Regions from separate parts of the Peribacillus frigoritolerans genome, predicted to be linked through region 2. Evidence: riboswitches for the same ligand, from Rfam matches in the RefSeq annotation. Region 2 holds a riboswitch; each other region holds the start of a gene.
The links. A riboswitch is a leader RNA that binds a small molecule or an ion and turns the genes downstream of it on or off. The one in region 2 is predicted to bind lysine.
Positions count from the first base shown of each region.

Region 1: another riboswitch for lysine. It lies ahead of ABOA58_RS25450 (amino acid permease); the one in region 2 lies ahead of dapA (4-hydroxy-tetrahydrodipicolinate synthase).
Region 3: another riboswitch for lysine. It lies ahead of ABOA58_RS19570 (aspartate kinase); the one in region 2 lies ahead of dapA (4-hydroxy-tetrahydrodipicolinate synthase).

Region 1 is NZ_CP158190.1:5,131,949-5,136,239, forward strand. It holds gene ABOA58_RS25440 (metal ABC transporter solute-binding protein, Zn/Mn family) at 1-318, opposite strand, end outside; gene ABOA58_RS25445 (LacI family DNA-binding transcriptional regulator) at 950-1,912, shown strand; lysine riboswitch at 2,154-2,338, shown strand; gene ABOA58_RS25450 (amino acid permease) at 2,435-3,886, shown strand; gene ABOA58_RS25455 (glycoside hydrolase family 13 protein) at 3,935-4,291, opposite strand, start outside.
Region 2 is NZ_CP158190.1:3,010,242-3,014,532, reverse strand. It holds gene ABOA58_RS14760 (DMT family transporter) at 1-356, opposite strand, end outside; gene ABOA58_RS14755 (Lrp/AsnC family transcriptional regulator) at 610-1,080, shown strand; gene dapA (4-hydroxy-tetrahydrodipicolinate synthase) at 1,490-2,386, opposite strand; lysine riboswitch at 2,522-2,700, opposite strand; gene ABOA58_RS14745 (hypothetical protein) at 2,974-3,105, shown strand; gene ABOA58_RS14740 (DUF2690 domain-containing protein) at 3,255-3,710, opposite strand; gene ABOA58_RS14735 (metallophosphoesterase) at 4,116-4,291, shown strand, end outside.
Region 3 is NZ_CP158190.1:3,992,868-3,997,158, reverse strand. It holds gene trxA (thioredoxin) at 1-170, shown strand, start outside; gene uvrC (excinuclease ABC subunit UvrC) at 274-2,046, shown strand; lysine riboswitch at 2,108-2,284, shown strand; gene ABOA58_RS19570 (aspartate kinase) at 2,375-3,607, shown strand; gene ABOA58_RS19565 (YslB family protein) at 3,671-4,141, opposite strand.

The DNA of each region.
Region 1 (4,291 bases), 2.1 Mb from region 2:
CTTGCTCATCATTTCAAATATATCCGTCATTTTCCCTTCAAGATGCAATCCATTATAAAAAATCATATCAGCCGAATCCAGTGTCTTAACATCACCCTGTGTCGCTTTATATAGATGGGGGTCGACTCCCGGTCCCATTAAACTGGTGACCTCGACATGTTTACCGCCGATATTCTCAACCAAATCCCCAATCATTCCCGTTGTTGTAACGACATTCAGCTTGCCATTGCCTTTATCCCTATCGGCCGTATCATTGCCGCACCCCGTTAAAATCAGCAATGCAGCAAGCACGCCCCCAATAGATTTTAGAAAACCCATCCATATTCCCTCCCTTTTTCATCTTTCTAAAATAGTTTGCCATGCGCAAAACTAAGTGTAAATTTTTTTACATTGTCGCAAATGCTAAAAAGTTTCCTCTACACAACTTATTTTATACTATACACAAATATACAAAAAAAGTGCAACTATTTTTAAACAATTCAAAAAGGTGAATGACTTTTACACACAGCAAAAACTGTCAGGAAGCTACTAGGCAGCTTCCTGACAGTCAGTCATTCCGTACGATGAAGTTATATTTATATTGTGGAGTTTTAATGGTGAACATAAACTAAGGGAGCTATTTCTGGACGACGTGAAATTCATGAGTAAACGCGGTTTCCACGCGTAATGCCGCGGAATTATTGACGGGCATTTCCACTCATTTTTCCTGTTTCAAGGAAATTGCCAAGTACGCAAATCCCAATTCAATTCCGCAAAGCACAAACAGGGTGATTAAAGTTTGGAACATCATGATTTCCTCCTCCTCTAAGACTTAAACCAATCTTAAAGGATGAAACCAATACCATAACAAGACCTTATTAGAATAAATCTTCAGCAGTCCCACACTGTTCCCTTGCCCTGAAATGGGTTTCATACTGTACAATATAAAAAAAGAAAAAACGGTGATACCATGACAAATATTAAAGAAATAGCTCAATGTGCTGGTGTATCTGTCTCAACAGTGTCTCGTGTATTGAATGATCATCCATATGTAAGCCCCGATAAAAGAAAGAGCGTCTTAGAAGCGATCGATCGTTTGAATTATACGAGAAACATCAACGCCATTCATCTTTCAAAAGGCAAAACCAATCTTATCGGCGTCATCATTCCCTTCAACAATCACCCATATTACGGGGCAATCGTTAACGGAATTACTAAACAGGCAAATGCAATTGGCTGTCATATCGTCATCTTTCAAACAAATTATGACAGGGAGAAAGAGATCCAGGCTTTTAATATGCTGCAAATGAAGCAGCTCGATGGCATTATCGTTTGTTCAAGGATTTCGGAAATGAAAATCCTCTTGGATTATCAAAAATACGGACCGATTATTTTATGTGAAGATACAGCCCAGGCTGAATTCTCATCCATCAGCATTGATCATTATGCAGCTTTCTCCTGTGCCCTTGAGTACGTGATTGCTAAAGGATATAAGAAAATCGGATACAGCCTCGGCCGTAAAAAGAGCAGAAATAGTTCCCATCGTACAAAGGCCTTTAACGATATCATGAGAAAACATAAACTGATAAACAATAAAGAATGGCTGTTTGAAGGCAGTTATCACATCAAAGACGGTGAACAATTGTTTAAGGATTGGAATTCAATGATGGACAAACCTGAAGCTCTCATCATCACGAATGATGACACGGCGGCAGGCTTCATTCTTACCGCTAAGAAATCGGGTATAAGGGTACCGGAAGATGTGGCCATTCTCGGCTTCAATAATGATAGCCTGAGTGAAATGCTCGACATCACGACCATTTCCTTACCGCTGGAATGGATTGGTAAAATGGCAGTGGATCTATTTGAGAATCCTGAAGTGGTCAAACATGTAAAACTGGACTACGCCCTTATAAAAAGGAGTACCGTTTAGTTATCAGGATGTTTTATATTTGAATTCTTCCTTACTGCCATCTTTCATTTACTAGGAAAAAATAACCACATAAAATAATCATTGCGATATCCCAAAAGTTATTTTATAATTTTGATATAGTAAAGTTTACTCAATTACTAGCAATCTATTAACGATTGCATGAATTTCATGAGTACAATCGTCCGACGTCACTTACAAGCTGGCTCAACGATATTAGAAAATTGAATACTTCCTCATTTACCGATGAGTTAGAGGCTGCAGCTTATAAAAGTAAAGCGGACGAGATTCTGGAAGATTAAAGACTCCGTTTGAAAGGATAAGTTGCCGAAGTTAGGGTATATTCCATGTATATTCTTGCTGGCGGTGTTACCGAACAGGAACACCACTGTCACGTTTTTTCAAAAAGCGTGGGGAGCTATCTTCGGAAGGATAAACGGGTTTATTATAAACAGCCGTCGATCTTTTTCGACTGCTGTTTTTTTATTTTTCGTTCCCTTCCAATAAAAAGGAGTGTAACATCAATTGTCAAATTCACAATCACCATCAAGCCCTACTGAACTGAAAAGGAGCCTGAAAGCGCGTCATTTAATGATGATTTCATTAGGTGGAACGATTGGAACAGGTTTATTTTTAGCTAGTGGCGGGGCCATTCATTCAGCCGGACCCGGCGGTGCCTTGGTGGCATACGCGGTCATCGGCATCATGGTTTATTACTTAATGACAAGTCTTGCAGAAATGGCAGCGTTCATGCCAGTGGCCGGTTCGTTCCGTGTCTATGCATCCAAATTCGTCGATCCGTCTTTCGGTTTTGCGATTGGTTGGAACTACTGGTATAACTGGGCAATCACCATTGCCGCCGAATTGGCAGCCGTTGTCTTAATTATGAAGTTCTGGTTCCCGGATAGCCCTTCATTTATCTGGAGTGCCATTGCGTTAATCACTATGTTTCTTATCAATTACATGTCAGTTAAAGGTTTCGGGGAAACAGAATTCTGGTTCGCCATGATCAAAGTCGTGACAGTCGTCATTTTCTTGATTACGGGTGTTCTGATCATTCTCGGAATCATGGGTGGGAATGACCCAATTGGTTTTTCCAATTTCACAATGGGCGAAGGTCCCTTTAACGGAGGGTTCTTCACGATTCTAGGCGTATTCATGGCTGCCGGCTTTTCATTCCAAGGAACGGAATTGCTTGGAGTGACTGCTGGTGAAAGTGAGGATCCAGAAAAAAATATCCCTAAAGCGATCAGATCCGTTTTCTGGCGCATCCTCTTGTTCTATATCCTTGCAATTTTCGTTATTGGAATGATCATTCCGTTTACGGATTCACGTTTATTGAGTCAAGATGTTGCCGTAAGTCCATTCACGCTTGTATTTGAACGTGCCGGCCTTGCATTTGCTGCATCCATCATGAACGCGATCATTTTATCATCCGTACTCTCTGCAGGTAACTCTGGCATGTACGCTTCAACCCGTATGCTATGGGACTTGGCACGTGATGGGAAAGCACCGAAATTCCTAGGCAAGTTAGATAAAAGAGGAGTACCCGTGAATGCACTTATCCTGACTTCTTTAGTTGGCTGCGTTGCATTCCTAGCTTCGTTTTTCGGTGATGGCGTCGTTTATATCTGGTTATTGAATGCTTCAGGAATGGCGGGATTCGTCACCTGGGTAGGGATTGCGATTGCCCATTATCGGTTCCGCAAAGCCTACGCAGCTCAAGGCCTTGATATGAATGCTTTACCATTCCGGGCAAAAGGCTTCCCATTCGGACCTATATTCGCACTTGTCCTTTGTATTATTATTATCATCGGACAAGGCTATCAAGCTTTCAGCAGCGATGGGATTGACTGGAATTCAATGTTTGTTTCCTACATTGGCTTGATTCTATTTTTCGTCCTATGGTTCGGCTATAAAATTAAGCATAAAACGAAAATCATTCCCCTAGAGGAATGTGACCTTAAATCAAAATAATACGCAAAGGACCTGTTCTTCCTAATCGGAGAAGAACAGGTCCTTTTTTCATTTCAAATGATAAACACGGCATTCATATGGTTGCAGGGGTTTGCTCGAGATCCCTTCTTCCTCCTGATCATAATTGCCGATCAGCTTTGTGGCAGAATATGCTTGCAGCTCTTCAGGCAAAGTATAGGGAGCCTGCTCTTCTTTAAAGTTGCATAGTACCAACAGCTTTTCTTCTTCCAACGATCTCGTGTAGGCAAATATTCGTTCATCATCCGGCAACAGCAGTTCAAAACGGCCATAAACGACGATATCTTGTTCCTTGCGTATTTGGATAAGCTTTTTATAAAAATGAAAAATGGAATTGTGATCATTGTAGGCCTTTTCTGCATTAATCTCGGGAAAATTGGGATTAAC
Region 2 (4,291 bases):
TTAATTCTTTCTTTTAAAAAGAAAAATGAAAAAACAGCAATTGAAATCATGTTTAATGTTGATATTAATCCAACATTAGTCGCGGATGTTTTCTCCAATGCTACAAATTGTAATAGGTTAAATAGAACCACACCTGTAATTCCCATCAAAAATAAAGGAAGGATTGCACTTCGAGGAGGAAATATCTTTTTTTCTTTCCACCATACAATTGGCCAAAGACAACTAATAGCAATGATCCACCTTAAACTTGTCAACGTCATCGGAGAAGCATGACCGACAAGCGATTTACCTACGACAAAGTTTCCACCCCATAATAAACTTGTTAAAAGTAATAACGAAAAATAATAATATTTCATATCTTTTTGCTCCTTTTCATCTTTCACAGTTTAAGTGAAAAAAGATCGAAGCCATTGTGCACAATGACATTTCAATTTTCATAATTAATTACTAATAATTTTAACATTTTAGTTCGTTAGTTAATATGTTATTTTGTATAATAGAAGAAACTTAAAATAATATTAAAAAATATTGCTGATATACAGAATTAAATTAAGTTTTGGCTTTTAGATGATACCGTTTTTGGAACATTTGTAAAAGGAGTGACTATAAGTGGAATCTATCGTAAGCAAGGTTCTAGATAATGTTGATATTCAAATTTTAGATTTACTGCAAAAGGATGCACAGTTAAGCAATACTGAGCTTGCAAAGCGTGTCAAATTATCTCCACCAGCTATACATTCAAGGATAAAACGTTTGGAAAATGAAGGGTTTATTAATGCACAAGTAGCAATTTTAAACCAGGAGAAGCTAGGTTTTGATTTATTATGTTTCATTTTTATTAGTACGAATATACATCAAGCTGAAGAACTGGAAGTTTTGGAAAAGGCGTTAGCTTCTATGTCGGAAGTATTAGAGTGTCATTGTTTAACAGGTGAGTATGATTATCTTCTAAAAGTGGCTAACAAAGATCGGAAGGAATTAGAAATATTTATTAGAAAGTTAAATAAACTAGGTATAACAAAAATTCAAACTAGCCTAGCTCTCAGAGAAATTAAATATTCAACAGTTTTACCCATATAGGAAGAAAAGTCCCGTTCGTAAAAGTACACATTATCGAACGTTTTTGATAGAACAAGAGAAAGAGAGAAGTAGAAGAAAGAATAAAAAAATGAAGTCCTTAAATTTGGAAACATAAAGTCTGCAGCAAGGATCAAAATGAAGAACAGCAACATCAGGCCATGAAATAAAAGGGTTTGGAGAAAAAAATAGCCTTTCTAAAGAGAAACATAGGCTATTTATTCATTATCAATTTATATTAGTAAATATAAATCCATTCTGCTCAACTAGTTTAAGCAATGAGCCTTGCATCGATTAAAAAGCAGTGCACTCTTTATGAGTTGCACTGCTTTTTAAAATTTTATCCCGTTTATTATGGTCTTTAATTAGAAAATCGGTATTAAAGTATAGCTGAAAGAATCATTATCTTTATTTATTTATTTAACAAAACAGCTTCTTCATTACTAGGTTGTAAAGCTATTTGCAGTGCTCTTTTTTCTTCATCGTTTAAAGGGACCATCGGTAAGCGGACACCTCCAACATTTAACCCCCGCATATTTAATGCTGATTTTACTGGTGCCGGGCTTGGTGCAGCAAATAATGCTTTCATGATTGGAAGAAGTTTACGATGCGTAGAAGCAGCACCTTGGACATCACCATTTTTAAAGCTATTGATCATTTCTTGCATTTCATTACCAATTATGTGTGAAGAAACCGAAATAATACCTGTTCCACCGATGGCTAAAACCGGTAATGTTAACCCATCATCGCCGCTGTACAATGTAAAATCACTAGTTGTTTTGCTAATGATTTGTGCCATGGCATCTAAGTCACCACTAGCCTCTTTTACTGCCACGATATTGTTGATTTTCGAGAGGTTAACAATCGTCTCTACTGACATGTTTACAACACTTCGTCCTGGAATATTATAAAGCATTACCGGTAAAGATGTTGATTGGGCAATAGCGCTAAAGTGCTGAAATAATCCTTCTTGAGACGGCTTGTTATAGTATGGGGTAACGAGCATGATTCCGTCGACTCCTGCTTCCTCTGCATGCTTTGTCAAGCTGATAGAAGCTTTCGTATTATTTGAGCCAGTTCCAGCTATGACTGGAACTCTTCCATCAACAACTTCTACAACAAATTTGAATAATTCTACTTTCTCTTCTTGAGTTAATGTAGGGGACTCTCCAGTTGTACCAGCTATTACTAATCCATCAGAACCATTAGCAATTAAATAATTCACTAAAGTTCTCGTAGCATTAAAATCAACCTCATCATTATGATTAAACGGGGTAACCATTGCGGTTAAAACTTGGCCAAAATTCATAACTTCACACCCTTTTGTATAATTTTTTAAAAAATATTCAGAGGTGGTTAGGGCCATTCAGGAGTAAACGCAAAAAAGCAACAACGAGGATTCGCTGCTGCAGTAGAAACAATATTTACCAAAAAATGTTTCCGCGCATAAGATAGCCCTCCATATAGTTTCCTATATGACAGTCCTGTATTTATTCAATAGCAGAACCAGCTTCAAGAACATGAGATTCTTTCCGCTTCGGCAAATTCCCCTTTCCACAATAGTCATAGGATCTCATTCTCCTCAAAATGTGTACTAATGGTCTTTGCTCCTCTATCCTCACTTCAAAAAGTATGAAGTAAGAAAATATTTAATTGACTGTAATATAACAAGGAATCCTTTCTATTGCAAGGCCAATTTAGAAATAATTTTTAGAATACATGGATTATCAATGGAAATGGATACGGTATAGGGCTGGATTCTTTTTTAGTATTATGTAATCTCAACATTTATAGATTTATAAAACAAACTGTGTGAAAGATTTCAACCTTTTATAGTCAGTTTTGACAATAGATATATCTTATAGAAGGTATCAAGGTGGGGGAGGACAGCAAGATATGAAAATCCGTGACGTAGGAAGCAAGAAAACGATCGCTTCAATTGTCAGTAGGATACCATTGATTCAGGATTGGAACGAGATACATATAAACAGCATACGTATCTCGTTCCAAATCCATGAGATGAAATGAAAAAAGCCATTAAGATTCGTGGGGGTGTTAACAAAGAAAATTGATCACGCATTGAACTGCGAAATGGATTGTGCATAGTAGGCAAAATGGGAAAGATGGCAAAAATGCAATTCAACCGTCGTTAACAGGAAGTTTTCATTAGTATCTCATTAATAACGACCGGTGTTCGCAGAAATAATGAGAGCCCCGCTTGAAGAATAAATACCTGCTTTGGCCAAAGCATTATACGGATCTAAATTCCATAATTGTGCAGTATAACATGATGTCTGCCCTTTCATTATCCATCCGTTTCCACCGGAACTAGCACAACTTGTAAATGCTCTCTTAGTCGTGCCATTAAAACTGTCAACCCAAACATTTGCATAATAATCGTAAGGAGCAGATGAATAAAACTTTAAGTAACCCCACGCCGTATGACAATACGCACTTCCTTTTAGTTGCACATATCCAATTTTCACACCGTTTTTATAGATATATTCTGTTTCATAGGTGATTGGGCTTTTAGAAGCACAACCTGTCGAATAAGGGTTTGTATTATCGTAGGACAAGGCAAATGCTTTATTGATCGGTGCAATCGCAAAAAACACTCCAAAGACAAGAGTCATTACCATCACAATATTTAATAATTTTTTTATAATAACCTCTCTCCTTTCCTTCTTCTAGACTTTACCATATGAAAATTGGTATTTCTATGTACTATGGAATCATTTACCATCTGTATAAATATTACCATTTTACGGGTATCTACGTAGTTAAGGGATAGTACCCCATTCCCATTAAGAAAAGGAAAATCAATACCAAAAACGAGACAAAAGTGAATGGAACGAATACTGGCCATAGTTTTTTTGGATTTATTAATATATAAATTACATTGGTCTTATATTTTATTAATAATGTAAAGTTACTATTTTAATTGGTAAACACCATAAAAATTTATAAACAAGGAGGATATTTGTCGATCTGTTAAAAAAATACATAATTAGCTAAACGATAAATAGGAGGTATTGATTTTGAAAGGGAAATATAAATTTGCAGCGATGCTGACAGTTGTAACGGTAGGATTAACAACATCTTTATCAAGTGTACAAGCATTCTCGGAATCTTCAAATTCAGATAATAAACGTAAACCAGAGCTCGTTTTTCCAGTAATCAGTGATGTACATATTGATGATGGATCAACAGCTGA
Region 3 (4,291 bases), 980 kb from region 2:
CAGCAAAAATCGTAAAAGTGGATGTAGATGAAAACCAAGAAACAGCTGGAAAATTCGGTGTGATGAGCATCCCGACATTAATCGTGCTTAAAGACGGTGAAGTGGTCGATAAGGTTGTTGGTTTCCAACCTAAAGAAGCACTTGCTGAACTTATTGCAAAACACGCGTAATAGTAAGATAGCTAAAAAAAGCTTCAAGTCTGCGGACTTGAAGCTTTTTTCGCTATCTTGATATATAATGATTGTAAAAAAGGGAGAACAGGAGGCTGAATGCATGAATCAACAAATAAAGAATAAACTTGCCCTTCTTCCCGATCAACCTGGTTGTTATTTAATGAAAGATCGTCAGGGAACGATCATCTATGTAGGCAAAGCGAAAGTGTTGAAAAATCGTGTCCGTTCTTATTTTACGGGATCTCATGATGGGAAAACATTTCGACTCGTGAATGAGATTGAGGATTTCGAATACATCGTCACCTCTTCCAACATCGAGGCTCTTATTTTAGAGTTGAACTTAATCAAAAAACATGACCCAAAATATAATGTCATGCTAAAGGATGATAAGACGTATCCTTTCATCAAGCTGACTGCGGAACGCCACCCGCGTCTAATCATTACGCGAAAAGTCAAAAAAGACAAAGGGAAATATTTCGGCCCTTATCCGAATGCATTTGCAGCTAACGAAACGAAAAAATTGCTCGACCGCATCTATCCCCTAAGAAAATGTAATACGTTACCGGATCGCGTTTGTCTCTACTATCACCTTGGCCAGTGCCTGGCCCCATGTGTATATGATGTAGAGGAACAGGAATATAAAAAAATGGTCGATGATATCAACCGGTTCTTGAACGGCGGGCATACTGAAATAAAAAAAGAACTGACTGAAAAAATGCTGGAGGCATCGGAAGAGCTCGATTTCGAGAGGGCCAAGGAGTTCCGTGACAAGATTGCCCACATCGATATTACGATGGAGAAGCAGAAAATGATGACGACCGATTTCATCGACAGGGATGTATTTGGCTTTGCCTATGATAAAGGCTGGATGTGCGTTCAGGTATTTTTTGTCAGGCAGGGTAAATTGATAGAAAGGGATGTTTCGCTTTTTCCGGTCTACGATGAACCCGAACAGGAACTTCTTACATTCCTCGGTCAGTTTTACGAGATTACGAACCACTTTAAACCAAAGGAAATCTTGCTGCCTGAATCAGTGGATGCCGAAATGGCCGAAGGGCTGCTTGGTGTCAAAACGATTCACCCGAAACGGGGAGCGAAAAAAGACATGCTTAAATTGGCGAATAAGAATGCCTCCATCGCGCTTCAGGAAAAATTCTCTTTGATAGAAAGGGATGAAGAAAGAACGATCAATGCGGTGGAAAACCTCGGGAAGCAACTGGGTATCTACACACCGCATCGAATTGAAGCTTTCGATAACTCCAACATCCAGGGAAGTGACCCAGTTTCCGCTTTAGTCGTGTTCATTGATGGAAAGCCGGAAAAAAGGGAGTACCGCAAATATAAGATCAAGACGGTCCAAGGGCCTGATGATTATGAATCGATGCGTGAAGTGGTCAGAAGAAGATATTCACGAGTATTGAAAGAAGGGCTGCCGCTTCCGGACTTGATCATCATTGATGGCGGAAAGGGACATGTCGAAGCCGTTCGGGATATTCTGGAAAATGAATTGGGCCTTGATATTCCACTTTCAGGCCTCATTAAGGATGAAAAGCATAGGACCTCGCAATTGATGATCGGAAATCCGCTTGAAATCGTACCTCTTGATTCCCGGAGCCAGGAATTTTACCTATTGCAAAGAATTCAGGATGAAGTGCATCGGTTCGCGATTACGTTTCATCGCCAGCTACGCGGGAAAAATGCAGTTCACTCCCAGCTTGATGATATTCCAGGAGTCGGGGAAAAGCGAAGGAAGCAATTATTAAGGCATTTTGGATCATTGAAGAAAATCAAAGAGGCGACGGCCGAGGAAATCATGGAAGCTGGCATGCCAAAAGGGGTAGCCGAGGGAATCGTTAGAAAATTACAAGAATAATCTTGCTACCGATAAATCTCTATGCTATGATTAAAAAGAATTTTTAACTAGACAACTTAAAAGTGCTGATAGAGGTGCGGAATTCAAGAGTAAAAACCTGGAGAAGTATGAGCTTCCATGAAAGGTTTTGAAAGGGGATGACGCCGAAGGAATACAAGACTCATACCTTGTTTTCCTGGTCCGACATTTAATAAATGGCGGATTGTCAGGGTTTATACCCTGGAGAGCTATCTCACTGTGTTTACAGTATTTAGATATGTGATCACAGCAATGAGATATTTCTCATTGCTTTTTTTATTGCCTAAAAAGGTAGAGAGGGTGCATGAGGATGGCATTAATCGTTCAAAAATTTGGCGGAACATCCGTCGGAAGCGTAGAAAAAATCAAAAATGTTGCCGATCGGGTAATCGAGGAAGCGCAGAATGGAAATGAGGTAGTCGTCGTTGTTTCAGCCATGGGGAAAACCACGGATCAATTGGTGTCCATGGCCCGGGATATTTCCGGAACCCCGAGCAAGAGGGAAATGGATATGCTTTTGACTACGGGGGAACAGGTAACGATTTCCCTGTTAACGATGGCATTGATTGAAAAAGGACATGAAGCCATTTCGTATACTGGCTGGCAGGCTGGCATGCAAACGGAATCCGTTCATGGGAATGCCCGGATTTTAAACATCGATGCCACGAGGATCCAAGCTAAGCTACAGGAGAAGAAAATAGTGGTCGTGGCCGGTTTCCAGGGTAACGATGCAAATGGGGAAATCACTACCTTAGGGCGAGGCGGTTCCGATACGACGGCGGTTGCCATCGCTGCAGCGCTGAATGCGGATAGATGCGATATTTATACGGATGTAACGGGCGTTTTCACAACGGACCCTCGCTACATAAAAGGCGCACGAAAACTCCAATCCATTTCTTATGATGAAATGCTGGAACTTGCCAACCTGGGGGCGGGCGTCCTTCATCCGAGGGCTGTCGAATATGCAAAAAATTATCAAATTCCGCTTGAAGTCCGTTCAAGCATGGAGAGAGAATCAGGAACGATCATTGAGGAGGAAGCAACTATGGAAGAAAACTTAATTGTACGCGGGATTGCTTTTGAAGACAGTATTACGAGGGTCACAATATATGGTTTGCCCCAATCACTTGGTGCATTATCCACAATCTTCACAACACTTGCGAAAAACCGGATCAATGTGGACATCATCATTCAAAGCATGACTGCCGAGGATACGACCAATCTATCTTTTTCCACAAAAAGTGAAGATACGGAAGCGGCCTTGATCGTGCTGGAAAATAATAAAGAACAATTGGGATTCGACCGAGTCGAAACGGAGAGCGGATTGGCCAAAGTGTCCATCGTCGGTTCTGGTATGGTATCCAATCCGGGAGTGGCTGCCGAGATGTTTGAAGTGATGGCCAATACAGGCATCCAGGTGAAAATGGTCAGCACATCGGAAATTAAAGTTTCGACTGTCGTCAATGAAAAGGAAATGGTGAAGGCGGTTGAATCTCTTCATGAAGCATTTAAACTAGGTCAACATGCAAATGTGCTAGCTTAAGTGTCAGGAGTCCAATAAAAAACAGACTTCCGGTAAAAAGGGTAAGTCTGTTTTAAGGGCTCATTAGATTGGATCTCTGGGATCCCATTGGATGGTGAATATCACTTTTTTTGCGCGGCGTTTGATTTCTTCCGTTGATTCGCTGAGGAATTTTTTTTGCAGTGTAAACTGCTCGGCAAGGAAACCGGCTTCAAGTTGGAAGTGACAATCAGGGTGTAAATCCAGGCGGCGGCTGATTATTTCACCCGTCAGGGATAACTCCATCTCGTGTTTCGTATACTTCAAGATTTCCAGATTGCCCCATCCAGCGCTTTGGAAAAATTCAATCACTTCCTGATCGCCATTCAATGGGAATTTTCTTGCTAATTGTTTACCTGCCCAATAGAGGATTTGATTAGAGTCTTTTCCGAGAATATCGTTCAATAGAACTTCTCTGATTAATTCGTATCCGAAAGCTGGAACCAGGAATTCTTCAGTTTGAATTTCTTCAGTTTGAATCTCTTCTTCTATCGCAGCAGCAATATTTTTTTTCATAATTTATCGCCTCTTTCTGTAAATCTATTATAAACGTATTTCTTTTGCAAATTATACTGTTTTTTATTTATTTAAATAACAATTGGAAAAAAATGAGAAATTATACCGAGATATTAATAGTTAAATTAGAAATTTATTCAAAATATCATC